DNA from 2 places in the Aerococcus loyolae genome. Region 2 is predicted to be linked to the other one. Evidence: predicted binding sites of a transcription regulator. Region 2 holds the regulator's gene; the other holds the start of a gene.
What was found. Region 2 encodes Rex, which represses fermentation and respiration genes when NADH is low (regulators of the CRP and FNR family bind a similar motif). Its sites were predicted from a motif close to TTGTGAANTANTTCACAA; they were not measured.
Positions count from the first base shown of each region.

Region 1: a site for Rex is predicted at 8,512-8,529, ahead of CJ190_RS05635 (FAD-binding protein). Genes of this name have one in related genera too.

Region 1 covers NZ_CP126958.1:1,237,703-1,252,671, forward strand. Annotated here, with positions in the region: gene CJ190_RS05605 (polysaccharide biosynthesis protein) at 1-1,527, opposite strand, end outside; gene CJ190_RS05610 (tyrosine-protein phosphatase) at 1,576-2,343, opposite strand; gene CJ190_RS05615 (CpsD/CapB family tyrosine-protein kinase) at 2,365-3,072, opposite strand; gene CJ190_RS05620 (YveK family protein) at 3,084-3,848, opposite strand; gene CJ190_RS05625 (LCP family glycopolymer transferase) at 3,944-4,945, opposite strand; gene CJ190_RS05630 (IS30 family transposase) at 5,068-6,138, shown strand; gene CJ190_RS05635 (FAD-binding protein) at 6,618-8,432, opposite strand; gene CJ190_RS05640 (hypothetical protein) at 8,825-9,043, opposite strand; gene CJ190_RS05645 (hypothetical protein) at 9,022-9,414, opposite strand; gene CJ190_RS05650 (hypothetical protein) at 9,411-9,716, opposite strand; tRNA gene CJ190_RS05655 (tRNA-Arg) at 10,219-10,292, shown strand; gene CJ190_RS05660 (IS1182 family transposase) at 10,408-11,937, opposite strand; gene hflX (GTPase HflX) at 12,089-13,321, opposite strand; gene miaA (tRNA (adenosine(37)-N6)-dimethylallyltransferase MiaA) at 13,341-14,279, opposite strand; gene recN (DNA repair protein RecN) at 14,269-14,969, opposite strand, start outside.
Region 2 covers NZ_CP126958.1:222,833-237,801, reverse strand. Annotated here, with positions in the region: gene yfcC (putative basic amino acid antiporter YfcC) at 1-1,624, shown strand, start outside; gene iadA (beta-aspartyl-peptidase) at 1,639-2,820, shown strand; gene CJ190_RS01065 (acetamidase/formamidase family protein) at 2,874-3,776, opposite strand; gene purB (adenylosuccinate lyase) at 3,913-5,208, opposite strand; gene CJ190_RS01055 (adenylosuccinate synthase) at 5,705-6,991, shown strand; gene groL (chaperonin GroEL) at 7,223-8,851, opposite strand; gene CJ190_RS01045 (co-chaperone GroES) at 8,934-9,203, opposite strand; gene CJ190_RS01040 (redox-sensing transcriptional repressor Rex) at 10,134-10,778, opposite strand; gene CJ190_RS01035 (ABC-F family ATP-binding cassette domain-containing protein) at 11,013-12,962, shown strand; gene CJ190_RS01030 (DUF503 domain-containing protein) at 13,029-13,310, opposite strand; gene tsaD (tRNA (adenosine(37)-N6)-threonylcarbamoyltransferase complex transferase subunit TsaD) at 13,362-14,378, opposite strand; gene rimI (ribosomal protein S18-alanine N-acetyltransferase) at 14,344-14,850, opposite strand; gene rimI (ribosomal protein S18-alanine N-acetyltransferase) at 14,795-14,969, opposite strand, start outside.

The DNA.
Region 1 (14,969 bases), 1.0 Mb from region 2:
GACTTCCTTCCCCATGTTAAGGATAAATAATTCCCCACCTTCAGCCAGAGCGCTGGCTTGAATAACCAAACGGCTAGCCTCTGGGATGGTCATGAAGTAACGTCGCATGTCTGGATGGGTCACCGTAACGGGACCACCAGCGGCAATTTGCTTCTTGAAGAGCGGGATAACAGAGCCCCGGCTACCTAAGACATTGCCAAAGCGCACAGCAGAAAAGGTACATTGGCTGTTTTCATTGAGACCAGTGACGATCATTTCGGCAATCCGCTTGGTCGCTCCCATGACATTAGGTGGATTATTGGCCTTGTCGGTGGAAATCATAACAAAGCGTTCCACGCCATTATCTTCCGCTGCTCGAGCTACATTATAGGTTCCATAGATATTATTCTTCACCGCTTCAGTAGGATTATATTCCATCAAGGGCACATGCTTATGAGCCGCGGCGTGGTAGATAATATTGGGTTGGTAAAATTTGATTAAGTCATTAATATGTTCGCGGTCTTGGATATCGGCAATAATGGGGACAATCTGAACCCCACTTTGGTTCAATTGGTTGAGTTCTCGGTCAATGAGGTAGATCGAATTTTCGCCATGTCCCAGTAAGAGTAACTTAGCTGGGCCAAATTTAAGCAGTTGCCGGCAGATTTCTGAACCAATCGAGCCCCCTGCTCCAGTCACCAATATGGTTTTCCCACCGATGGTATCAATGGCCGCTTGGTCATCGAGTTCAATTTCTTCTCTTCCTAAGAGGTCGTTGATTTCAATATCACGCATAGCGACTTGGAGGTCACCCGCCATGACTTTTTCCACTTCCGGCATTTGCTTGACTGAAACGTCTTTCTCATTGGCCAAGCGGATTACTTCTTCCACCTTTTCAGAAGGAAGAGATGGCGCGGTAATGGTAATTTGATCCACTCGTTTAGCCTTGATTATCTCTGGAATTTGGTCGATTTGCCCTAAGACGGGATAACCCCGTAAGTAAACATCCTGCTTGTTAGGGTCATCATCGACTAACCCGACAATGGAGAAGCGGTCACCGGCCTTGGCGAAACTTTCAATGAATAAGTTACCAGCGTCGCCAGCACCAACTAATAATAAACGTGGCGCATCACTTTGGGTTTTGGCTCTGACGTGGTTCTTTTCGTCGACATAGGTCCGCCACAACATCCGTGCCAATAACATAAAGGCAGTCGCAAAGAATAATAAGAGGAAACTGTAACGGTTACTTACCCGGCTGAATACCATGGTGCCAGTAATAAAAGCTACCGCCCCGGCGATAACATTAGCTAAAACTAGCTGCCTAGCATCCGAGAAGTTAAAGAAACGGATAATTCCTGAGAAACTATGCTGCTTGAAAGAGACTAATAAATAGACCAGTAGGTAGATGCTGGCTATGGTCGCGTATTGGAATAAATTATTATGGACGTAGAACTGGATCAAATAGACCGACAAGCTCGCACTTAGCAAAACACTAAGGGCATCACTTAAGATGATCGTTGCCTGCTTCCTTCTTCGGGTTAATTTCATTCACTAAAACCTTCCATCTTTATCAATCCTTTAAATTCTGACATTTACTTAAAACAAACCCAAAAACTTCTTCTTTCGCACCGAACTCACCCCGCCAATATCAATAGGATCGCCATTAACTAAGTCACGGGCAGTCTGGTCAAAGCGCTGGCTGACTCCCTTACCGAAGTGCTTCTCCACTTGACCATATGCCTGGGCTAAGTCAAAGGGACGGCGTTTAGGGTGGTGAGCATCTGATGCCACCACATGAATTAAATTAGCTTCAATTAAATCTAAAGATAGCCGCTTGACTTGCCGGCCTAGTTTGCCATTCAAAGAAGCTGCCGTGACTTGACCTAAGGCTCCTTTTTCCACCAAATCTTTTAGGATCTCGGGATTTTTTTGAATGGCCTTATTGCGTTCCGGATGGGCGATTACCGGCCGGATGCCATAAATTCCCAGTTCATAGAAGACCTGGTCGGTGTACTGAGGCACCCCACCAGTAGGAAACTCAATCAAAAGATACTTGCCAAATTCATCGTAGAAGCAAATCTCACCCTTTTTAATGTTTTCTAGGATTTCCCCATGTAGGCGGAGTTCTTGACCAGGAAAGAGGGTGATATTGATCCCCTCTTGGTCTAAGCAACTTTGAAAATTATCAACTGCTTGAACTACCTGGAGTCTGGGATTGATCCAGGACCTATTCATGTGATGGGGAGTGCAGACGATGTGCGTTACCCCCTGGTCTTCAGCTTGCCGTGCCAAGGCCAGCGAATCTTCAATCCGCTTGGGGCCATCATCCATGCCCATTAGAATATGGCAGTGTAAATCAATCACAGGGCTTGACTCCTTCTTGCTTTATTCTTCCTCGTAGTAGTAATAGTAATCTTCGGTTCTTTCAGTTCGGTTCATGATCACACCTAGGACATTGGTGTTGACCTTGTCTAAGAGGGCTTGGCTTTCTTTAACTTCATCCTTAGTACATTGACCATAAGGCACCACCACTACCGTGCCGTCTACCCGAGCTGATACCACTTGTGCATCAGTGGCTGCCAGAACTGGTGGGCAGTCCAAGACAATGATTTCAAAGATATTACGCAATTGTTCCATTAAGCCTTGCATCCGTTTCGAAGCTAGGAGTTCGGACGGATTAGGCGGAATCGCTCCACAAGTTAAGTAGAACAAGTTAGGCACGTAAGACTTCTTAATCACTTGGTGGATCTCTAGGCGGTTATCGGTCAAGAGATTGGTTAGCCCTCTATCGTTAGGAACGCCAAAGGTCTTATGGACAGTCGGTTTACGCATATCAGCGTCCAATAAGAGAACCCGTTTATCATCACTAGCAAAGGCAGCCGCAATATTAGCAGCTAAGAAGGATTTCCCTGATGAGGGACCTGGTGAAGTGATATTGAAGGTCTTTAATTCCTTATCTAGCATGGAGAACTGGATATTGGTCCGGATAGTCCGGAATTGTTCGGCCATGGCTGAAGTGGGATTATCAACCACCACCAAACCGGGACGGTCGGCTGGCTTCTTGATTTCTGTTTTTTTCTTTCTACCAAACATGGTTAACCTCCTTAAACACGTTCACGTTGCCGCTGACCACGGTCTTGGTCAGGGTGGTAAATTTGTTGTAATTCGTTAGCCTGGTGGGTAACTTTCAAGTCATTTTCAGACAATTCACTGACCCGGCCTAACATGTTCCAGCCAATTTCCTTAGTCAAGAAGTCCACGTCCTTGACGGTGTTATCGGTGAGTTCATGAATGAAGGCAATCACGAGACCCACGCCCATTCCTAGAACTAGACCAATTAAGAGAGCTAAAGCCTTACGTGGCGAAACCGGTGCCTGACTGGCTTGAGCCTTAGAGATGATTGAGACATTATCGATATTCATCATTTTACGGATAGCCTTTTGGAAGATGTCTGCCGTGGTGTTAGCGATGGTAGCCGCTTGTTCGGGATTAGGATCCTTTACAATAATGGAGAAGACCTGGGAATTATTCTTACTTTCCACTGAAATTTTTTCCCGAAGTTGGTCGGGATTTTCTTGTAGATTGAGTTGGTCAATCACTGGACTTAAAACGACTTCATTTCGAATAACATCAGAATAAGTATTAATTAATTGCAGGGAAGCGTTAATGTCCTGGTTGAGGGTATTGGTTTGACTCTTATTATCACTTTGGTTAACTAAGATCTCGGTAGAAGATTGATAGATAGGCGTCGCTAAGATGAAGGCATAAGCCGCTGCTAGGAGCAGTCCTACCAAACTACTAATAAAAATTACATAGAAGTGTTCTTTGATAATCTGCCAGAGATCTAATAAACTAATTTCTTCTTCCATCGCTAATCAACACGACCTTTCCTAATTTATTGCTTTATGCATGGAAATAGCGCTTGATTAGAGCGCTATTTTGTTAGTTACTTCATATGAGAGTGTTAGAGATTGAGTTCCTGTTTTAAGGCTTGGGAAGCCTGATTGATATTTCCTTCCGGAATCATTTCATAGTAGACGCCATCAATCATTTGTCCTGAGCCCTTCAATTGGGCCTGATTAATAGTATTGGCTGCTCCCCGGTAATTGGTGAAGAGGTCCTTCATATCAGAAAAGGCCATATTAGTTTGAACGCTACTACCAATAGTGTTTAAGATTTCTTGGTAGTTAGGCAGCGAGGACAGAGAAGCTGCTTCCTTGAGACAGGCCAGGATGACTTGACGTTGGCGGGCTTGACGACCATAGTCCCCTTCTGGATCATCATAGCGGTTGCGGACATAGGCTAGAGCGGCTTCACCATTTAAAGTGGTCGCCTGTCCTTGGACAAATTGGTGACCGTCTTCATTAAAACTGATCGGTGGTGTTACCGTCACCCCGCCTAGGACATTAATCATATCTTCCAAACCCTGCATGTTGACAGAGACATAATAGTCAATCGGAATATCCAGCAGGTTTTGCACGGTTTCCACTGCCCCTGCTGGACCTCCATAAGCATAGGCATGGTTGATCTTGTCTTTATTGCCATTAGGAAGGATGGTGGTATAGGTATCCCGAGGAATGGAAAGCAAGCTGGTCTGTTCCGTCTTGGGATTAACCGTCATCACCATCATGGTATCGGACCGACCTTGTTCGGTTCGTCCCAGAGAACCCGTATCAATCCCCATTAACAGTACCGAAAAGGCCTGATTGCCTTGGCTTAAGTCGACTTGGCCATTCCGTTTGGACTTATAATCGGCCGCTTGGTACATTTGTTCCGAGGTCTCTCTGACATCACTGTAAGCTTTAAAAGCTATCCAGCCACCGATGCAGAGAAGAATTACTAGGACACCTAAAACCCAGGGCCAAATCCGTCTTCTCTTCGGTCTGTCAGCTTGTGCCCGATAGTCTTCACGAGTAGACGGTTGGTCACGATGAGATCTTCTATTATTATCAAAATTATCTGTCATATACTTTCTTTCCTTAAAAGGTAAATTGTAAAATGAAGTGCATAGAGAAAAGGACGACAAAAAACCAGTGATGCTCTATACTTAAAAGCGTCTAAACCCAAGTAAAGGAGCACTCACTGGCTATGAAACATTCTAACACGAAACCTAGATCATATACACACCTTTCTGCAGAAAAACGCGGAATTATCCAAGCAATGCACCAAGAAGGACATAAACAGAAAGAGATTGCTGACGCCGTTGGCGTCAATCAATGCACCATATCTCGTGAACTAAAACGTGGAAAAACACGTCAAATGAACTATGATCATACCTACGTTGATGTCTATCTTGCAGAAACTGGCTCGCGTGTTTATAAAGATAATCGGTCAAATTCTAAAGCCAGAGGCGCTTTGTATGGAAAATCTAACTTCATTAAAGCCTTTGAGGAAGCCTTACTGACACCTAAAGAAGACCGTATTTTCAGTGTTGATACGTTTATTCATGATTACCGCAGAAAACACCCTTTAGAAAGAGTTCCTTGCACCAAAACCATGTATAAATATATCAATCTTGGTTTATTAAATGTGAGGAATATTGATCTTCCTATGAAAACAAGGATTCGTCCAAGAAAACAACCTAGTGAACCGCGTGGGACGAATAAAAAGGTATTTGGAAAAAGCATTGATCAGCGATGCCCAGACGTCCTTTCAAGAGAAGAATTTGGTCACTGGGAGCTTGACCTCGTGATAGGAAAGAAGACTAAAGGAGAGCCATGTCTTATTACTCTAGTTGAACGGAAAACGCGAAAATTCCTCACCAAGAAGACTTGGAAGTGGGATGCAGATTCCATTGTAAAATCGGTTAAAAAGGTGATTCTTAAAGAGGGTCAAGCGTGTTTTAAAACCTTAACGACCGATAACGGCAGTGAATTTTCTAAACTATCTCAGCTTGAGTATGCTCTGAAGGATTTGGAAGTCTTTTTCGCCCATGCCTATTCAGCTTGGGAAAAAGGCAGTAATGAGAGACATAATCGCATGTTAAGAGAATTCTTGCCCAAAGGGACAAGCTTTAAAAAGCTGACATACCAGGAACTCGCACACTATACGAATACAATAAATAATCGCTTTAGAAAGGTCTTAGATTATCAAACCCCTAACGACTGTTATAACCTAGAAGTTGCGAAACTTCAGGAAACGCTTAAAGAAGCAGGCTAAAGTGCTTAACAAAGCATAGAGATTCAGTGTGGGCCAGTCAAGGTCCGCTTCGCTCTCCACCTTGACAGCCCCACCCTGAATCTCTAAATGATAATCAAGCACTTTAAGCTAGAGAAAAACGGGCCAAGAATTATTGACTTTATCAGCTTTTTAGTTATTTGGCATGACACTGGGATTTTTTAAAATAAATATGCACTTGATATTGCAATTTACCTCTTTCCTTAAAAGTTGTTTTTAAAGTTTTTTATTAACTGATTACGATATATGAACATTCCAAATAAGGCCTGAAAAATAGGCCTATTTATCAATTTTCATAATAACACAACTTTTTTGCAATAACATATAAAATTATTATAAAAACGTTATCATTTAGCCAAATAAAAGAGTCTTATTGGACAAATAAATTAAATAAAGGCCCAGCGTCAGACCAGGCCTTTATTTTGTCAATATAAATTTAATTATTAATATTCTTAAATGATTTATGCTTTACTCTTAGCAATGGCATCTGCTACCGCTTCTTTAAGGGCATTGGAACTTAAGGTAGCTCCAGAAATACCATCGACATCAGTCGAATTAGCAGCAATCATGGCTTGAGGCAGTTCTGAAAAGACCTCGTGGCCTTGTTGTTCACTTTCATTGTGATTTAGGACAGTAATCTCTCTTAACTTATCCCCATCAAGGGACACCAGCACATTTAGTTCATCTCCCATCCCTGAATGGCTAGATCCCAGGTATTGGTTATCTTTTAATTGGAGGTCTTTAGTGGCAGGTGTCTTTTCTAAGTCACTTTGGAGGTTAGCACTCTGCGTTTCTCCTGCTCCTTTTAACTCAGTTTTTGCTTCATCTTTTGCTTGAGCGGCGTTTTCACCTGCAATCTTACCAAAGATCAGACATTCAGCGATGTTCATCCCGCCTTGGTACATGCCCGGAGTAATCCCACCGAGTTCGCCGGCTCCATAAAGTTTTGGAATGACTTGACCATGGCTATCTAAAATTTCCGCCTTGGCATTCCGGCGCGGTCCCCCCTGAGTATTTAACATGGTTTGGACAATCGGGATAGCATAATATGGCCCTTCCTCATCAAAAGCGGTCATAGCATCCGCTGTTCGACCATAGGCATAGTCCTTCCCTACCTCAGCAAAATGATTGAAGTCTTCAACTGTAGCTTCTAAGACTTGGCTATCAAGGTCTAACTCTTGAGCTAATTCAGCCAGGCTGTCAGCCTTACCTGCTGCTTTGGCATAGTCGACAAAACGGCCATCTTCCCGGGTGAGTTCTTCATATTTCTTATGGTCGAAAATAATATAAGGTCTCTCTTGTCCTTGAGGCACCCGCCAAATCCCGTGGTTATAGATATGGCCGTGGCGGTTAGACTCATCTTCTTTGAAGTAACGAGATCCATCGTCCCCAATGACTAGGATACTGCCGTGAGTTAAGGGTTGGGTGCCAAAGGCGTGTAGAGTAGCTCTTTCTCCAGCTGGTACATCAAAGGCAGTCCCGTGATACATGCCCAAGGATTCATAGTTAGCCATATGCCAGAGGTCAGCTCCGACTTCAAGTGCCATAGTTACCCCATGACCTTGGTTATATAGTCCACCTAAGGGAGCCAGACGACTTTCGTTGAGGTAGTCTTTAATCATTTGCGGATTATTTTCAAAACCACCAAGGGCTAAAACAACCCCGCTCTTAGCTGCAATATTAACGGTTTGGCCTTGGCGTTCGACTTGTACCCCAAGAATCGCCCGAGTATCAGGATCTTGGAGGAGGTGTTTGGCGGGAGATTCGAACCAAACATCAATAGAATCCGCCCGATCCACAACCTTTTGCCGCAAAACCTTCCACAAGGCAGCGTCAAAGATTCCCTCATGAACTGTAAGGAAGTTATAGGTTTCCACGCCATCAAATTCGGGATATTCATAAACCGCTGATTCAAGCGGGAACTTATCAAAATGATCTTTAATACTATAAGGTTCGACTTCTAAATAGTCACGGACATAGTCTTCCATATTAACCAAGCCATCAATATAGGTTGATTTAACTTCTTCGTCTAAATCCATACCCGCCATCAGTTCATCATAATATTTGTGCATAGCTTCCCTATTATCAGCTGAACCAATCAATTGGGCACAATAGCGAGTGTTGCCCCCTTCATGGCCATTAGGAGCGGAATCGACTAAGAGCACCTTAGCTCCCGCATCACTAGCAAAACGCGCCGCTGTTGCTCCTGCTCCACCAAAGCCGAGGACAACCACATCATATTCCGCTGCATAGGTCGTTTGTTCATTCACTAACATTTTCTATCTCCTTCCTTTATCGCTTATTTATAGGTCAGCGTAAGAATACGCTTACATTTACATCCTAAGTATACTATTCTTGTGAAGAAAATAACAGAATTTCGCTGGTAATTTATTTTCAAAAGAATGTTTTAATCAATAAAATTTCAAACAAAATAAAAAACGCTTTAAACAAGCGTTCGTAAAAAGTATTATTTAATTTATTCTTCATTACTGAAAATACTCATTATATTCATAATTGGAATGGTTACTGGATTTGCTCCACCCAAAGCTGTTACAGATGTTATATAAGACCTAATATAAGGAAAGGCAATACTAATCTTATTAATACCATATTCATTAATAATTTGGTCCTTATCGCCTTCTAATGAAGAACAATCAAAATCCGTTTCTTAACGCAAATGAAGATATAAGTCATTTTCATTATCGGATTCTTTTTCTGATAATACGATAACCATTTCTAAAGTAACGATATCGGATTGGTCATCATTTCCCAAAAATTTTGTAGTCATTTCTACATTAATCTCTGTATTAGGTTCTATAAAATAATTATTAATTGTGAATTCAGTCACTCTATTGTTTATAATTCTTAAACGGCTAAACTGAGACATTCTTTTCCTCCAAGAAGTTTATCAATGTTTATATTATTCTTGCCTTTCAATGTAAAGTTATATTGTACATTATTAGTAAAAGATTCATTACTAATTACAAAATTCATATCTATTTCATCATTGGCAATATTATTTTGTTCAGTTAAGTGATTATCTATATAATCTTGAATAGTGTCAATTACCTCTTCATAACGCGATACAGGAATAGAAGTATTACAAAATTCAAATTGAGCATATTCAGAATCAGTCATACCTAGAATTTGATTCATTTCATCTAAACTTAAACCATAGGAATATCTCAAATCTAGTATTTTTTCCGATAGCGGATATTGTTCACTATTCTTAATAGTTGAAATACCATTATTTATCATATCGTAAACTCCTCTCCTATAATAATTTCATTATTATTAATATCATACACGTGGTCACGTAGCCTTTGAGTATATTCAGTTAACGGCTGAGTCGGATCACTTCTCCCTTTTTCTTTGATATAGGAATAGCAAAATATTAAATTAGGATCTTTCTCTAAAGATTGATTATCACAAGGGAAAAATAAAACTCTTAAATGTTGATAAGCCGTATCCATTCTTATTTCATACACATGTCTTACACTTATCATTTTCTTTATAATTTTTGCTTTCCTATACTCCCCACTAACAGCATCTGGCAACATAATTTTCCAATCTCTATCTAATGGATCATTCTTGTTAATAAAAAGATACCCCTCATTAATAAAGAGAAGCATAACATTACGATAAATTTGAAAAAAGTTTCTTCAAAATATTTATTATTTTTTAGTAATTTAGGGTAGGCAACAGTAAAAATATATCCATTATCATTAAAAGTTACATCATTAAAAAACGTTTTAACAATAGGATAAATAGCTTCTACCTTTCTCATATAAGTCTCCCTTTAAACATAAATATATTTAGTATGACAAAGATATTGTTAATATACAAGATTTATGAAGTAAATTTCATATATTAATCTTAAATTCCTAATATAAATTAATAATATAATATTCCTTTTATCATTTAATAATTATTTTGGATAAGTATATCAATGAAATTAATTTTTCTCTTTAATTAGATCGGTTTTAGCATTTAAACACCTATATTAGCATAAAAGCTTGACAAAATCCGCTTGAATTGAGTAGAATATAAGAGTTGTTACTTCTCGGGGTAGCTCAGCTGGATAGAGCAACGGTCTTCTAAACCGTGGGTCGCGAGTTCGAATCTCGCTCTCGAGATAAGTGAGTGCATATAATAGAACACTCAAGCAAGTTAAAAGAGTCTGGGACAAAAGTCTACGGACTATAAAAAAAGAGAATCTACAAATTACTTAAGCGTGATTTGTAGATTCTCTTATTTTCTTGCTTTTATTTTGCTATATTTTTTCAAATTATTGGCCATGAAGGCCAATCCAACATCAGTTTTAACCTTTGTTTTCCCTCTGAGGTTAAATCGAGTGAACCCTAAAATAGCCTTTATCTGGCCAAAAACTGGTTCAACGTCAATTTTCCGTTTGGAAAAGAGCCTAGATCCTTCTTCAGATAAAAGCTTCTGTGTTTCTATATTCTTTAATTCCTGATAGTTTTTATTATAGTAAAGCGCCTTTTGCGGCGCATTTTCTGGATCCAAAGGCTTATAAACCTGAATTTCAGAAATATAACCACTCATTTTATTTTTTCGTTTTTGGAGATGACTAAAGAAATAAACCGTGCCATCAGGATGTGTGAAAGTATTACTTTGCTTATCGTAACTCCAATTATCCATATTTTTAGCTGATTTTTTATGTTTCTTTTTCTGCTCTTTATCAAACCGATTGTATTTAATCAAATGGTTAATTTTATGGTTATCTAAATAAGTAAGGTTTTCTTCGCTACCATAACCAGCATCAGCTACAATGCATTTCGGGGAATTAGGAAAACTTTCAACAAAGGGTTGTAAAGTCCGCGTATCCGTCGGATTGTGGAAAATATCATAATGAAGGACAAATTGGTTTTCAGTCGCTACTTGGATATTATATCCCGCTTTCAATTGCCCATTCATCATATGGTCATCTTTCATTCGCATGAACGTAGCATCAGGATCTGTTTTTGAATAGCTATTTCTTCCGTTAAATGTTTCAAACTGTTTGGCATACTTTTGTTTGCGAGGTAGAAAATCTTGACTCACTTTACGGTAATGTTTTTTCAAACGACGGCGTTGTTGTTTACGTTGATCTGGCCCTTTTACAGGAGTTTCCTCAATATCTTCAGTGAGTTTATCGATTTCTTCCTTAAGCACTTTAGATATCTCTTGAAGCATCGTTTCTTCTAGATCTAAATTTTCATCATATTGGATGCCAGCATCAACCATCGGTTGAATTTCATTAAAGTAATATTCACGTGAGGTCACTTTTAATCGTTCTGCATATTTTTCAGTTGCCTTTTTCCAAACAAAAGAATATTTATTGGCATTCGCTTCAATTTTAGTTCCATCGATAAAGCAATTTTCTAAATGAATTAATTTCTCTAACTTTAACTGAGTGGTAAACTCAACGAATAGATTTTCTAATAAAGATCTGCAATTTTCTGAAGAACGGAAGCGATTAATCGTTCGATAGCTAATAACTTGTTGAGCGACTAGCCACTGCATGGGTAAATTTTCAACCATCAGTTCCTCTATTTTTCTTCCGCTAAATACGCCTTTACTATAAGCATATAGAAGTGCCATGATTAAAGGCTTTGGATGATAGGCAGGACGGCCGTCCTGCGTACTGAAGCTTTCAAAGTATTTTTCATCCAGAGATTCAATAAAATTATAGATTGAAAATACAATATGATCTGGATCGATACATGCAGATAATTCTAGTGGAAGTGTTGTTTGATTCATGTTATATTGTATGTACATAAGAAGCACCCCTTAATCTTTAGTGTGGTTACTAATATTATAACAGGGTGCTTTTTTAATACCTAATTTTAAGTAAAAGGGTTAAGAAATTAGTGAAAACTAACTTCTTAACCCTTTTTGTTTTGAGGCTTTTGTCCCAGACTCTTTTCTTTTACTCTGTTTTAGGAAGCGGAAGGTAGTCAGGCTTATAACCCATAATCTGATAAGATTCGCTTTCCTTATCGAATTCAAATTTTTCAATATAGAAACGGTTTTGATAACCCAGCCATTCATTAGCTGCTTGAGGAGCGACTTGAACCGCAAAGGGTTGATAGATCGTCTTCACCTGGTCAATAATGGCCTGACGTAAGGCTTCAATATCTTGGCTATCCTGAGCCGACATCAAGAGATGAGGGCTGGACGGGGTAAGAACTTCTTGGTCCGACTCCACCTGGTCACGCTTATTATAGATATAGAGCTTGGGCAGGTCTTGCATATCCAAGTCTTCCAATAATTGGTTGACCACAGCTTCCTGTTCTAAGGCAAAGGCTGAAGAGGCATCTACAACAATCATCAATAAGTCCACATTGCGACTCTCTTCCAGGGTTGAATGGAAGGCATCGATAATCATGGGTGGCAGATCTTGGATAAAACCAACCGTATCTGTCAGGGTAATTTCAAAATGGTTGGTCAGACTAAATTTTCGCGTTAAAGGGGTTAAGGTAGCGAAAAGTTGGTCAGCCTGGTAGGTTTGGGCGTCAGTTAAGGCATTGATCAAGGTCGACTTCCCGGCATTGGTATAGCCTAAGAGGCCGATTTTAAATAGACCTGACTTCTGCCGACGTTCCCGGGTTAACTCTCTTTGTTTCTCCACTTCTTTTAACTCATGGCGGATTTTTTGAATTTCATTACGAAGAACACGGCGGTCTTGTTCCAACTTGGTCTCCCCTGGTCCCCGGGTACCGATTCCACCACCCAGCCGAGATAAGACCGTCCCCATCCCAGCTAGTCGGGGTAAGAGGTATTCATTCTGGGCCAAGGCTACCTGCAACTTTCCTTCCTTAGACGTTGCCCGGCTGGCAAAAATGTCTAAGATTAATTGGACCCGGTCAATGACGGGACAATCAATAGCCTCTTGTAGGTTGCGGTTTTGTGAAGGGGACAATTGTTGGTAAAAAATCACCAAGTCAATGTCTAGCTCTTGGCTTAGATCATGAATTTCTCGAACTTTACCGCTCCCGATCAAGTAACGGGCATCTTCTTGGTCGCGTTTCTGACTTTGCCGGCTGACCACTTGGCCACCCGCTGTTTCTACTAAAGCTGCTAATTCATCCATTTGCATAGTGAAACGCAGGTCTGTGGTTTGAGGGAGTTGTAAACCGATTATTAATACATTTTCTTGCATAGAAACCTCCTTTCAGACTCTATTCTTCTAGGAAAGCTGCCACATCACTAATCACAGTAGCTAAGCTATCCTCTTCTTCAACTAGATTATACCAGTGAACTAGGTCCATGCGGTTCTTCAGCCAGGTTAACTGCCGTTTAGCATAGCGTCTCGAATTTCGTTTTAGACGGTTGAGGCTAGTATCTAAGTCCTCTTCCCCCCTTAAATAGGGAAAGACTTCCTTGTAGCCGATGGATTGTAAGCTTTGGCTTTTAGGATCTAGGTCTTGGTCTAAGAGCCACTGGGCTTCTTGGAGCAAACCTTGGTCGACCATCACATCTACCCTGTGGTTAATGCGCTCATACAAACGCTGGCGGTCACAGTGGAGGCCGATGAAGTAATAGTCATAGGGACTGTGATGGTCATCATGAGTTTCCTTGGCTTGGGAGAAGAGCTGATCAGAAAAGGTCCCTACCTCTAGGGCGCGGATCACCCGCTTCACATTATTAGGATGGATCTTTTCCGCGGCTTGGGGATCTAAATCCTCTAGTTTTTGGTGGAGGGCTTGGTTACCGTGACTGGCTGCAAAGTTTTCCATTTGCTGTCTAAAGTCTGGCCGAGGTTCAACCTGGCCTCCTAAAGAAAGGTCAAAGAGAAAGGACTCCAGATAGAGCCCCGTTCCCCCGACTAAAATGGGCAAATCTTGGTCAGCTTCGATTTCTCCAACCGCCGATTCAGCATCCCGCTTAAAGTCAGCCACCGTATAAGGCTGATCAACTGACCTGATATCGAGCAAATGATGGGGAATCCCTTGTCGCTCATCTAGGGTCGCCTTGGCGGTACCGATATCTAAGCCCTGGTAAACTTGCATGGCGTCACCATTAATGACCTGACCCTGGAAATGCTTGGCCAATTCAATACTTAGGGCGGTTTTACCTACGGCGGTAGGACCACCAATACAAATTAGCTTAGTCTTCATGAATATCTTGCCTTCTTTGTTGACGATAGTCTTGGGCCTGTTTCAACTGGTCTTGGGCAGCTCGGCGACTGGCTTCAGTCATAATTTCACCAGTCGTCATGTGGCCAATCTCACCAATTCGTTCCTCTTCATTCAAGCGGCTCACTTGAGTTTGGGTCTGGTCTTTATCACTGACTTTAGCGATATGTAATTGCTGGTCAGCCATGGCAGCCACTTGGGAAAGATGGGAAATACACAGGACTTGGGCTGATAAGGCAATCTCAAACATCTTGTTAGCAATGGCTTGGGCCACCCGTCCACTCACCCCAGTGTCCACTTCGTCAAAGACCACCGTGGAAGTGGGTCGACTAGCCTGCAAAATGGCCTTAATAGCTAAGATAATCCGCGAAAGCTCTCCGCCACTGGCAATTTTATGTAGGGGGCGTAAGGGTTCGCCGGGGTTGGTTTGAATATAGAAGGTCACTTCATCCGCTCCAGAAGCGGCAAAGCTTTTTCTTTGTTTAAAGTCAACCGCAAAGCGGGTGTTTTTCATATATAAGTCGGCCAGCTGTTCTTCAATGGCTGCTTCCAATTCTTCTGCCACTGTCAGGCGCTTTTGATGGAGGGCCTTGGCAGACTTGGCAATGGCTTGCTTTGCCTGCTTAAAGTCAGCCTCTAATTCTTCTTGGTGGTTTTCCCGGTCTTGTAAGT
Region 2 (14,969 bases):
CATCGTTCCGGCTGGTAAATATACCACCGAAGTTTTGGAATATGAAGGAGCCAACGGGGAAACCCAAACCCGGACCGTTCTCCAACAAGATTCCTTCCGTTACATGCATCCCTTAAAGGAGGATGTTTTAAGGGACAACTTGGAAGACCTGGTCCAAGAACCCGCTAAATTGCAAGAGCTAGAAGTTGACCAGGAGGATTTATCCAAGCTTCTAGAAAAGTCAGAACCCTTGACCCTGGGAGAACTAGAAGAAATCGACTTAGAAGAATCTGAACTCTATGCCATGTATGGAGATAGTATCTACGACACCAGTAAAAACTTAAATAAAACCGCTGGCCTATGGGGAACCCAGGACCACTATGGCTTTGGGGTGTTAAACTATATCTTTGAAGGGATTGTCACTGGCGACCGCTATGGTTCCGCCATTGGGATTGTGGCCCTCCTCTTAGTCGTTGGGGGTTCTTTTGGAATTATTATGCGGACCGGAGCTATTGATGCCGGGATTTATGCCTTTGTCAATAGCGCCAAAGGGATGGAGCACTTAGCCATTCCCCTACTCTTCTTCCTCTTTTCCTTTGCCGGAGCAACCTTTGGGGCCTCTGAACAGGTCATTCCCTTTGTGATGATTATTGCTCCCTTTATGATTGCCCTAGGCTATGACTCCATCACGGCCGTGACTGTTACCTTTGCTGCTTCACAGATTGGTAACGCTTGTTCCTGGATGAGTCCCTTCTCCATTGCTATTGCCCAAGGGATCGCGGGGCTACCGGCCTTATCAGGGGCTGGCTTCCGGATTGTCATGTGGGTAATTATTACCACCCTCTCCTGTGGCTTTACCATGATCTACGCGAAGCGGATTCGTAAGGCTCCACAATTATCAGCCTCTTATGAATCAGACGCCTACTTCCGGACCGATTTAGCCAAGCAAGAGGACGTCAGCCATGAATTTACCCTGGGCCACAAGCTTATCCTATTAGAAATGTTACTGGGCCTGGTATGGATTGTTTGGGGTGTGATGAGCCAAGGTTTTTCTATTCCTGAATTAGCTTCCCAATTCTTTGTTATGGGCTTAGTGTCAGGAATTACCGCCCTCATCTTTAGAATTGATGACATGACTGTTAACGACATTGCCTTCGCCTTTAAAGATGGGGTCTCTGATCTGGCACCTACCGCTGTAGTGGTAGGGATGGCCAAGGGGATCTTACTGGTCTTAGGAGGATCAGACGCGGGGACCTTCTCTGCCTTAAATACCATTCTCTATGGTGTCGGTAACCTTCTCTCTGGTATTCCTAACGTTCTGGGTGCCTGGTTCATGTACATCTTCCAATCACTTTTCAACCTAGTGGTGACCTCCAACTCTGGTCAAGCCGCCCTCACCATGCCGATTATGGCCCCACTGGCGGATATTATCGGAGTCAGTCGTCAAGTTGCCGTCTTGGCCTTCCAATTGGGCTCCGGTTTTGTGGACGCCTTCACCCCAGTTTCTGCCAGCCTGGTGGGTTGCTTGGCAGTGGCTCGGATCGATTGGGCTGATTGGGCTAAGTTCCAAATTAAAATGCAGGGTTTCCTCTTTGTTTTAGGAAGCATTGCCATTATTATTGCCATTAGTATCGGTTACAGTTAGAAAGTTGGGAAAGTATGAAATTAATCAAACAAGTCACTGTTTACGCCCCTGAAAAATTAGGGGTTAAAGATATCTTAATGGACAGTTCCAAAATTATTGCCATTGAGGACCACATCACTATTGATAGTAATGCAGTCGACATTGAAGTAATCGACGGTCAAGATAAAATCGCTACCCCTGGTTTCATTGATAGCCACTTCCATCTCCTCGGTGGCGGGGGTGAGAATGGTTTTCAAAATCGGACACCCGAAGTCCAGTTAAGCCAACTAACCACAGCTGGGGTAACTACCGCTTGTGGCTTATTAGGAACTGATGGGGTCGCTCGCGATGAAATGGCCCTATTAGCTAAGGCCCGGGGTTTAGAAGCAGAGGGCATCTCTACCTATATCTACGTAGGGAACTACCGCCTCCCAGCAACCACCCTCACCGGATCCATCATCAAAGACATTATGGCCATTGACAAAGTGATTGGCATTGGTGAAATTGCTATTTCCGACCACCGCAATGGAGCGCCTACCTTTGAACAATTTGCCCATGCCGCAGCCGATACCCGGACTGGGGGTTTACTAGCGGGTAAGGCCGGTGTGGTCAACTGCCACGTGGGCCCCAACAAGGGGCGCTTAGAATTCCTCTTTAAGGCCTTAGATGAAACCGATATTCCGGTCACCACCTTCCTGCCGACCCACTGTGGTCGGAGCCAGGAACTGGTTGACGAAGCCATTGCCTTTGCCAAACGCGGCGGGACTTTCGATATTACCGGTAGTGAAGACCCCGATATGACCTATGAAAAAGATGGGGAAATTCCTTTTAGAACCGTTCTCAAGCAGGTCCTCGACCAAGGCTTAGATGAATCCTGCATTACCATGAGTTCTGATGGACAGGGAAGTCTGCCTCGCTTCGATGAAGAGGGCAACTTCCTCCGTATTGGTGTGGGCAGTGCTAAGTCGCTCTTGATCGGTATTCAAGAGGCGGTTCAAAGAGAAAATATCGCCCTTGAAAAAGCCCTCCCCGCAGTCACCTCTAACGTTGCCCGTATCCTAAAACTTGACCACAAGGGTCGGTTAGAAGTAGGAAGAGATGCGGATATCCTGCTCTTAGATGAAGAAAGTTTAGCAATCGATACCGTGATTGCCATGTCAGAAATAATGATTAAAAACAAAGAAATCATTAAATACGGTACTTTTGAAAATGCTTAAAGAAGGCCAAATTAAAAAGGAGTCGCTCACTGCGACTCCTTTTTTACTTAGGCTTACTCTTTAACATCTTTTAATTTTTCATAACTGGTCTTGTCAACCCGAACGCGCATGGAAATATTGGGATTAACAATCTGACAAGATTCTAAATGAGCGGCAAAGGTCATGAACATGCCAACTTTATTATAGGATAAGCCGGTTTGAGCCATGATAAATTCTGCCATCCGGTCATTAGCTTGGACAACTGCCGTTTCAAAGTCTTCGCCAACGCCATAAGAATAATAAGCTTGGTCAGTTTCCACAAAAGGCGTTGGACAAGGGAAGGACTCGAGAACTTCTACAGTTAAGTCAACCGAGCCACCGATCTCAACACCACTGCCCCAAATCTCACCATCGCCCATGGCTGCATGCATGTCACCTAAAGCCAGAAGCGCCCCTTCGACCTCCACAGGCAGGTAAACCACAGAGCCTTCGGTAATTTGATTGTTATCCATATTGCCACCATGTAAGTCAGGCAATCCGGTAGCCACCGCTTCGTCCTTGGGTGCTGTCCCGATCACACCAATCATCTTATGAACAGGGAAAGTTGCTCCGTAATAGTCAAAGGTCTTTTGGTCTTCGCTGACCTTACAGATGGCGGTCTCTTCTTCAGTAATTTCCTTGGAGAAATATTTGTTGAGCCCTGGAGAAGTCATAATAGCTCCTTGGGGATCTAAATCAATGCTGTGAATAGTCACTTTCAGCACATTGCCTGGTTGAGCGCCTTCCACATAAATCGGACCAGTGGCTGGATTAATTTCATTAAAGTCAATCCCAGAAATTAAGTCCTTTTCATCCTGGACACTGCCCTTGAAGCAATCCCAAACATCAACCTGTAAGCGTTGGCCGCTAGCTACCTTAGCAATGGGTTCATGGTTTTTGTCCATAGAGAACACATAGTGATCTTTTGTAATATGCATAAGCCTACCTCCAATATGTCTATTTAAGATTTGATATAGTCCTATCATCTCATATTGCTTATAAATAGTAAACGTTTTCAACAGCATATTAGAGGGTAAGCGGAGAAGGAGAAAGCGATCATTTAAGAATAACCAACTAAGCTAATCCCAAACGTGCATAAATTTCATCCACCCGGCGCAAGTGATAAGCCGGATCAAAGGCATCATCAATGGCTGCTTGGTCAAGAGACTGGCGAATTTCCGCATTATTTTCGACTAAGTCTTTAAAATCAAGGCCTTGGTCCCATGATTTAGCGGTGAGGGGTTGGACTAAATCATAAGCTGCCTCCCTAGAAAGTCCTGCATCGATTAATTTTAATAGGACCCGTTGGGAGAAAATCAAATTATGGGTAGCCTGCATATTCCGCTTCATGTTTTCTGGAAAGACCGTCAGATTAGCTAGAATATTACCGAAGCGATGAAGGATATAGTCCACTAAGATGGTGGTATCTGGTAAAATAATCCGCTCGGCTGATGAATGGGAAATATCCCGTTCATGCCAGAGACTGACATCTTCCATAGCAGTCACTACATGCCCTCGAATCACTCGGGCTAGTCCAGTAACATTCTCACTACCGATCGGGTTACGCTTATGGGGCATGGCGCTAGAACCCTTTTGCCCCGCAGCAAAGTATTCTTCCACTTCCCTGACCTCGGACTTTTGTAAGTGGCGGATTTCAGTCGCCATATTTTCCACTCCGGTAGCAATTAAGGCTAAGACTGAAATATATTCTGCATGTAAGTCACGCGGGAGAACTTGGGTCGAAATCTCTTGGGCACGAATCCCTAAATGCTCACAAACATAGGCCTCCACTTGGGTAGGCACGTTGGCAAAAGTCCCTACTGCACCGGAAATTTTTCCTGCTTCAACGCCCTTAGCCGCATGTTCAAAACGTTCACGATGGCGCTTAAATTCACTATACCAACGAGCCACTTTTAAACCAAAAGTAGTCGGCTCCGCATGAACCCCATGAGTCCGCCCCATGCAGAGGGTGTTTTTATATTTGAGGGCTTGTTTTTTAAGAATCGCTAAGAAATCGTCTAAGTCTTGGCGGAGGAGGTCATTCACTTGCTTTAATTGGTAGCCGTAAGCCGTATCCACCACATCGGTCGAGGTCAGACCATAATGGACCCACTTCTTCTCCTCGCCCAATGACTCCGAAACACAGCGGGTAAAAGCCACCACATCATGCTTGGTCTCAGCTTCAATGGCTAAAATACGGTTGACATCGAACTTGGCCCGCTGACGAATCGCTTGGGCATCCTCTTGGGGAATCTCTCCTAATTCGGCCCAAGCTTCAACAGCTAAAATTTCTACTTCCAACCACGATTGGTACTTGTTTTCATCCGACCACAATTGTCCCATTTCTGGACGGGTATAGCGATTAATCATCTAATTTGACTCCTTTTCTGGCAGTTCACTCTGCCCTGTGCTTCTTGCCTGCTGGTGCGCTTGTCGCACTCTATTCAAATCTGCTCCAAGCGCAGAGCAAGCGTCCATTTCAGAAAATGGCGACAAATTCTCTCTGAGAATTTTTACGCCTTTTTCTTCCAATGGTCTTGCTCTTTAGTGCGCTTGTCACACTCTGTAAAAACGTGCTCCGGATGCAGATCGATCTCCACTTCACTAAAGTGCAAGAAATTCTTTTCAAGAATTTTTGCTCTTTAGCTCCAGTGTTATCGATCTTTGGTGCATCCGTCGCACTCTGTACTTTATAAATGTATGCTATTTTTTTAGGGCAGGCAAGGACTTTTTTTATTATTAAAAAGGTCATGACCTAAAAAAAGGTTTTCTTCAAAAAAAATTGCGGTATAATATTTTGGGTGTTATGCCACAAGCTAACATGATGAAGACATTATTAAGATCGAATAGATAAAGGAGAACGCATATGCCATCAGTTGTTGTTGTAGGTACTCAATGGGGCGACGAAGGAAAAGGAAAAATCACCGATTACCTCAGTAGCCAAGCCGATATTATTGCCCGTTACCAAGGCGGAGATAATGCTGGCCACACGATCCAATTCAACCAGCAAACTTTTAAGCTCCACCTCGTTCCCTCAGGAATTTTTTCAGAAGATAAGCTGAGTGTGATCGGAAATGGCGTGGTTGTTAACCCTAAATCTTTACTTGAAGAATTGGCCTATTTGCGCCAAGCAGGGATCTCTTGTGAAAATCTCCGCATCTCTGAACGGGCCCAAGTGATCTTGCCCTACCATCAACTGATCGACCGCTTGGATGAAGAACGTAAAGGCGACAACAAGATCGGTACCACCCAAAAGGGGATTGGTCCTGCCTATATGGATAAGATTGCTCGTAATGGTATCCGGATGGCTGACCTCATCGATCCTGAAACTTTTGCGGAAAAGTTATCTATACAAATTCAAATCAAGAACGAACTCTTAACCAAGGTATATGACGAAGAGCCCTTAGACTACGACACCATCTACCAAGAATATCTGGCATATGGCCAAGAACTGAAAGAATATGTCACGGATACTTCCTTATTGATGAATGATGCCTATGATCAAGGGGAAAATATTCTTTTTGAAGGAGCCCAAGGGGTCTTACTGGATATTGATCATGGAACCTATCCCTTCGTGACTTCCTCTAACCCTATTGCCGGTGGTGCTACGGTCGGTTGTGGGATTGGCCCAAGCAAAATCAATACCGTTATCGGAGTCATGAAGGCCTATACCTCTCGAGTAGGTGACGGTCCCTTCCCAACCGAATTACATGATGCGATTGGGGACCGCATCCGTGAAGTTGGCCATGAATATGGTACTACTACGGGTCGTCCGCGCCGGGTAGGTTGGTTCGACGGAGTGGTGACGGCCCATGCTCGCCGCGTTTCTGGTTTAACCAAACTTTCCTTGAACTGTTTAGACGTCTTAACTGGCCTCGATGAAATTAAAGTCTGTGTAGGCTACCAAACCCCTAATGGCCAAGTATCCAAGTCCTACCCCGCTAACTTGCGCTACCTGGCTCAATGTCAACCTATCTATGAAAGTTTACCTGGCTGGGAAGAAGACATAACTAGCTGTCAAGACTTTGATCAACTTCCCGAAAACGCTAAAGCTTATGTCCGTCGCATCAGTGAAATCGTAGGGGCCCCCATTGCCACAGTGTCAGTGGGACCTGACCGGACCCAAACCTTAATCTTAGATAATATTTGGTAAAAACAATAAAGAGAAAAAGTAAGCTCTGACTGAGGAAAATCTCCTTAATCTGAGCTTACTTTTTTAATAAAATAGAGTGTGACAAGCGCGTCAAAGCTGTGCGTTGGAATTTTCTGAATCGGACGTTCGTCCTGTGACTGGAGCACATTTTGTTTAGATAGTTGATATTAAAAACGGCTAGGAACCTTTGTCCCAGCCGCTTTTCAATCTTTATCCTATTCAGTTTTTGGATTAATACATGCCTGGTGCGCCTGCTCCTGCAGCTGCATCATTGCCTGCATTTTCTTCTGGATGGTCAGCAACAACTGCTTCAGTAGTTAAAATCAAACCAGCTACTGAACCTGCATTTTGTAAAGCAGAACGTGAAACCTTGGTTGGGTCAACCACACCATCAGAAATCATGTCTACCCATTCACCGCTAGCAGCGTTGTAACCAACACCTTGGTCTTTATCGTGAATGTGTTCTACAATAACAGATCCTTCTAGACCAGCATTTTCAGCGATTTGACGTAGTGGGGTTTCAAGGGCACGAACCACGATGTCTGCACCAGTTTGTTCGTCACCTTCTAAGGAGTCAACAACTTCTTTCACCTTGTCTTGGATATTCATGAATGCAGTACCACCACCAGCTACGATACCTTCTTCAACCGCAGCACGAGTTGCGTTTAAAGCATCTTCGATACGTAATTTACGTTCTTTTTGTTCAGATTCTGTGGCTGCACCTACACGAACAACGGCAACCCCGCCAGCTAATTTAGCAAGACGTTCTTGTAATTTTTCACGGTCATAGTCAGAAGTAGTTTCTTCAATTTGTTTTCTGATATGAGCCACACGTTGTTCCAATTGTTCCTTGTTACCCTTACCTTCAACAATGGTGGTATCGTCTTTAGTAATGGTTACACGGGCAGCTTGACCTAATTGATCAATGCTGGTGTCTTTCAATTCAAGACCTAAGTCTTCAGTAATGACTGTCCCACCGGTAAGAACAGCTAAGTCTTCTAATTGTTCTTTACGACGGTCACCAAAGCCAGGAGCCTTCACAGCAACGACATTGAATGTCCCACGAATCTTGTTCAAGACTAAAGTAGGAAGTGCTTCACCTTCAACATCGTCGGCCACTAATAATAAGGATTTACCTTGTTGTACGATTTGTTCTAATAATGGAAGGATATCTTGGATATTAGAAATCTTCTTATCAGTGAGGAGGATGTAAGGATCATCGAGAACAGCTTCCATCTTATCATTGTCGGTTACAAAGTATTGGGAGAGGTAACCACGGTCAAATTGCATCCCTTCAACAACGTCTAAGGCAGTGTCCATGGATTGTGATTCTTCAATGGTAATGACACCATCTTGGCCTACTTTTTCCATAGCGTCAGCAATTAATTGACCGACTTCTTGGTCGCCAGAAGAAATTGCCGCAACGTTGGCAATGGATTCTTTAGCATTCACTGGAACAGAAATCTCTTTCAAAGCTTCTACTGCCTTACGGATAGCTTGATCCATTCCACGACGAATGCCCACAGGATTTGCCCCTGCTGTCACGTTTTTGAAACCTTCATGGACGAGGGCTTGAGTTAAGATGGTAGCGGTAGTTGTCCCGTCACCAGCAACATCATTGGTCTTAGAAGCCACTTCAGAAACTAATTTAGCTCCCATATTTTCAAAGTGATCTTCTAATTCAACGTCTTTAGCAATAGTCACCCCGTCATTGGTGATTAATGGAGAACCATAGCTACGTTCTAGGACAACATTACGTCCCTTAGGCCCTAAGGTCACTTTCACGGTATTGGCTAATTTATCAATACCTTCTACTAAAGATTGTCTTGCATCACTTGAATATTTAATATCTTTGGCCATTCTATCTATCTCCTATTCTAAATCTAAGCATGATCGAGAATTCAATTATTTTTTATGTTGATTGTCGAAGTTCAATCAATGATTATTCAACTACAGCAGTTAGATCTTTTTCTTTAATAATGAGGTAATCTTCCCCTTCATAGCGGATTTCGCTTACTGCATATTTTTCAAAAATCACTTGGTCGCCCACTTTAACTTGAGGGGTGTAGTCATCAGTAGCATCAGCAACGGCTACCACTTGACCTACTTGAGGTTTTTCTTTAGCAGCAGATGGTAAAACGATGCCAGAAGCAGTTTTTTCTTCCTCTTCTTGGACTTGAATAATCACACGTTCATTTAACGGCTTTAACATTTAAAATATCCCTCCAAATTTCACATACTAATTAATAACACTTTTAATGATTTGTTAGCACTCATCATCTCCGACTGCTAACTTACAATATTTATAGTAAAACATTTCCAGATATAAATCAAGTAATTCGTTGACTTTTTTTGACCTTTTTTCTTTTTATCACTTTAAAAGTATAAAATATTATTTATAAATCATTTTTACTTGCAAATAACGAAGGCTGGACAAGATTAAAATGTTGACTCTTTAATTTTTTACTAATGATAAGTATTGTCTTAATATCTTTTTATTTGATAAATAGCTCTGAGCAGTAGTGGCGCTTGAATTGGGTCGTTAGCCATGAATAAGCAAGCATCAGGGTGTGAGGGCTAGCACTTAGCTTTCGTTCACTGGAGCAAGTCGCCAAAGCAGTCTGCAAGACTGCAGTGGGAACTTGTGAAGTGACACGAAAGCTGCTAGAACGAACCCGACTCGATGTGAATTATGGCTAGTAGGCGTTAGCCATACTAGCCAAAACCTGCTCCAAAAGTCAGCTCTGACTCCACTTCACAAAGGCTGGCCGAGCCTCTAACAAGGCTCTTCCATCCTTTGCTCCAGTGATTCAGAGCTTAACGACTTTTGTCGCATTCTCACTTTGAAGCTCGCTAGGCGAGAGACCTTGGCTCGAGCCGGTGCTGCTTTAGCCGTTGGAGCCTCCGCGACTTACGAATAAAGTACAAAACGGCCTTAGCCGTTTTTGACCCTTTATACTTTAACGACCAAAATTTAAAAGCAGAACGAATGCATATCATTAGCATTCATATAAAAAAACAAGATCTTCTATAAAAATTAATGACATAAAAAAAGCCCTCCATTAAGAGGGCTTTACTAAGCGACTAACATAAGTTAGGCCTGATCATTCTGTCAGGCTCCTGCTAACTTCTGCTAGTTCTACTAATTTTTCTTTTTATTGTTGCCATTTCGGTTACCAATATAGTAAATCAATGTTTGCAGCTCATTGGCTAAATCCACGTTTTGAACATGAATATCTTCAGGGACATCTAAAACCACCGGAGTAAAGTTCAAGATGCCTTGAATACCGGCTTCTCCTAATTCACTCACAGTATCTTGGGCAACCTTTTCCGGAACGGTCATAATGGCAATCAGAATTTCCATTTCTTGAATCCGTTCCTTTAATTCACTCATGGGGTAAACCGGTACCCCACTATGGACGGTTCCTACAATCTCAGGATTAATATCAAAGGCCGCCCCAATCCGGATATTATTGGTCCGTTTAAAGTTATAATTTAATAAGGCGTTCCCTAAATTACCGACTCCGATTAAAGCAACCGTGGTGAGGCGGTCTTGGTAGAGTTGGCGACTAAAGAAGTCTAAGAGAGCTTCAACATCATAGCCATAACCACGCTTCCCTAGGGCACCAAAATGTGAGAAATCCCGGCGAATAGTGGCGCTGTCCACTTTGATCGCCTCACTGAGTTCACTGGAAGAAATCCGTGTCTTACCCATATTCTTAAAATTATGCAAGTAACGGTAATAAAGCGGTAACCGCCTAGCCGTTGCACGTGGAATTTCCTTCATGTTTCCACTCCTTTTCACAAGATATCAAATACATTTTATCACCTAAATCATAAAATGGAAAGAACTTTGTGAAAAATCACATAAATCTTTTTGGCTAATTTTCATTATTTTTAAAACTTTGTGAATAATCCCGCCCCTTTCTAAGGGAAAGTTCACAAAGTCAAAAAATATCTGCCGATAAAATATGATACACTAGTGAAGACAATAATAAACGATTTAGGAGGAAAGGATCCAATGATTGTATTACAAGGATCAAAACTCATGCGACGTTTTGGCTCCGATATTCTTTTCCAAGATGTTCAAATGACCATCCAAGATAATAGTCGCACCGCCCTAGTCGGCCGAAACGGTACCGGCAAATCCACCCTACTCAAAATCTTAGCCGGCATTGAAGAACCTGACCAAGGACAAGTGACTCGGGCTAAGGGCAAGACCATTGCCTACATGGACCAACATGCCGCCATTGAAAACAGTCAACGGACGATTTATGAAGAAATGCGGTCGGTTTTTAAAGAATCCATCGCCCTCATCCATAATGCTGAACAAGCCGCCCAAGACTTGGCCGATGCCCAGGATGAAGCATCCTATCAAGAGGCCCTCAAACGCTATGATCAATTACAAGAAGAAGTCAACCAAAGCAATGCCTACGGTTATGATTCTGAAATTCGCATGGTCCTCCACGGCTTTCAATTCCCCGAGTCAGATTACGACAAACCCATTAATCAGTTATCTGGTGGTCAACGGACCCGGTTAGCCCTGGCCAAGGTCCTCCTCGAAAAGCGCGATATTCTCATACTCGACGAACCGACCAACCACTTAGACATCGAAACCCTGACCTGGCTAGAAGATTACCTGCCTTCTTATCCTGGCGCCCTGTTGATCGTTAGCCACGACCGTTATTTCTTAGACCATGTCACTAATGAAACCTATGAAATGACCGGGCATAGTATGGAATATTATAAAGGCAATTATTCCTTCTACCTCAAAGAAAAGGCCGTCCGCCTAGAAAGCTGGCAAAAGGCCTATGATAAACAACAAAAGAAAATTGCCAAGTTAGAAGACTATGTGGCTCGTAACCTCGTCCGAGCTTCGACAACGAAAATGGCCCAAAGTCGTCGTAAACAACTCGAAAAAATGCCCAAAATCGAAAAGCCTAAGCAGGACGAAAAAAGTCCCCACATTCAATTTTTGACTGACAAGGCTAGCGGCAATGTGGTCCTTACTGCCGACCACTTAGGCATCGGTTATGATGATCACTTACTCTCCTATCCGATTGAGATAGATATTAGAAAGCAACAAGCTATCGCAGTGGTAGGGCCCAACGGCGTAGGCAAATCCACTCTCTTAAAAACCATTATCCAAGAAATTCCCGCCATCAAGGGGGAAATCCACTATGGGGCTAATGTGACTATTGGCTACTATGACCAAGAATTAGCCAAACTCCACAGCAATAAGGATGTCCTCCACGAACTCTGGGATGACCATCCGACCATTAACGAGGAAAACATCCGTACCATCCTGGGTTCCTTCCTCTTCTCCGGACAAGACGTGGAAAAATCTGTCGCTATGCTGAGTGGGGGCGAGAAGGCCCGACTTGCCCTAGCCAAACTTTCCTTTAACCATGATAATTTCTTGGTACTGGACGAACCAACCAACCACTTGGATATCGATTCTAAGGAAATTTTAGAGAATGCCCTGATTGCCTACGATGGGACCCTACTCTTCGTCAGTCATGACCGCTACTTTATTAATCGGATTGCCACCCAAGTGCTTGAAATCAGTCCGGAGGGTTCCACTCTCTACCTGGGCGATTACGATTACTACCTCAATAAAAAGGCCGAGCAGGAAGCGCGGTTAGCTGAAGAAAACAAAGAAAATCAGTCCAGTCTTACTGAAGAAAAACAAGCCCCCAGCCAGTCAGCTAAAGCCTATCAAAATCGTAAGGAACGCCAAAAAGAAGAAAGAAAACTCCAACGGCAAAGCGAAAAAATCGAAGCAAGTATTGAAGACTTAGATGAAGAAATAGCAGAGATCCAGGAAAAAATGACTGATCCTGACATTTTACAAAATTACTATGAATTAAATCAACTCGACCAATCTCTTAAAGACAAACAAGCCCAACAAGAAGCCCTCTTTAAGGAATGGGAAACCGTCCAAAGTCGCTTAGAAGACTTTGACCAATAAAGATAAAAAGGTACGCCTACACCAGGACTCAAGATCAAGTCCTCCTGTAAGCATACCTTTTCTTTTTTAGGCTTCAAGCCATTCGGTATGAATGACCTCAATGGGATACCAGGCTTCAATTTTATCGAGATAGTTCAGCAAGCGCTGCCGGCTCTTGCTGTATGAATTAGAGACTAGGCCAAAAGCAACCACCGCTTGGTTGACTAAGTCTAAGTCAGTAATTTCAGCAGCAGTCATCTTTTCACGTTGTTGGGCCCGCTCCACCATACTTTTGACGATCCGGCGCTTATCCTTTAGCGTATAGGCCTGATCAATAATAAAAGTGACTTCTAAACCAATTAAGACCATCTTTCCTCATAAGCTTTCCTAAAAAATCAATTGAAGGAGACTTAAAGGCAACTAATTTTCATCACCTAAGTCTAAACCAGGATTAGCATCCAAATCCAAGCCAACAAAGTCGCCCTTTTGGTATTGCGGATAGGCAGCCGCTGCAATCATGGCACCATTATCCCCACATAAACTTAGTGGTGGGTAGGAGAGGCGCACTTCAGGATGTTCTTTAGCTAGATGACTTTCTAGTTCCTGTCTAAGTGAAGAATTCGCGGCCACACCTCCGGCAACCACTAATTGTTTGACCGGGTAAGCAGCGATGGCCCGCATGGTTTTGCTCACTAGAACCTCAACAGCCGCAGCTTGGAAGCTGGCTGCCACATCATTGGGATTTAATTTTTCTCCTTTTTGTTCCGCATTATGGGCATGGTTAATAACCGCTGATTTCAGTCCACTATACGAAAAGTCAAAATTATCCTCATTGATCATGGGGCGGGGGTAGTCATAAATAGCTTGACCCTCTTGGGCCATTTCGTCCATGCGTTTGCCCCCAGGATAAGGAAGCCCTAAAATACGGCCGACCTTATCATAGGCTTCCCCCACAGCGTCATCACGGGTATCGCCGATTTTTTGATAGTGGCCGTCTTCTTTCATATAGACCAGTTCAGTATGTCCCCCACTAACCACTAAGGCTAATAAAGGGAAAACCATTTGATCAGAAATATTATTGGCGTAGATATGACCTGCCATATGGTTGACTCCGATTAAGGGTTTGTCATGGGCAAAGGCCAGGGTTTTAGCGGCAGTGATACCAATAAGTAAAGAGCCCACTAAGCCAGGCCCCTTGGTAACCGCCACAGCATCAATCTCTGGCCAGGTCACATCTGCTTCCTTCATGGCGTAATCAATCACCTGAGTAATTTGCTCGACATGGTGGCGGCTAGCGATCTCTGGGACTACCCCGCCAAAACGCATATGACTTTTTATTTGTGTGGCAACGACATTACACTTCATCTCTTTGCCATCAATAACTATTGCTGCACCGGTTTCGTCACAGCTTGATTCGATTCCCAATATTGTTGTCACTGGTCGATCTCTCCCATAAATAAACTTTTGCATCTTCATGATTATCTTGATAATAGTTTTTGCGTTGGTCAATACACTTAAAACGCTGACTCTCATACAAGGCCTGGGCAGGGATATTGTGGGCGCGGACTTCTAAGAAACAGCGGGCTAAGCCTTGTTCTTCTAAGTGAGTCAGGGCCTGAGCCAAAAGCAAGGCCCCCAAACCCTGGCGCCGTCTTTGCGACTTAACTGCAAAATGCAGTAATTCCCCTTCATCAGCCAATAATTGAAAAGTGGCTGCCGCTAGGACCGCTTGCTTTTCATCTAGCAAGAGGAATAAATAGAGACGCGGACTGGCTAAGCCCCGTTCCAACCAATCCCTGGCGATGTGAGGCATATGGTCAAAAGCCTCCTGGTAAAAAGCCAGCACCTGCTGACTAATCCCGGGAATCTGTTTGGTCTCCGGTCGATGGTAGACTATGATTTGCTTCATCTTCTTGGGCAACCTGGTGGGCTTCATTTTGCCAAGTCAAAGTGAGCGCATCTTCATGATTATCACGATAATAACGCGCCATCTTTCCCGTTGCCTTAAACCCCTCTCGTAGATAGAAT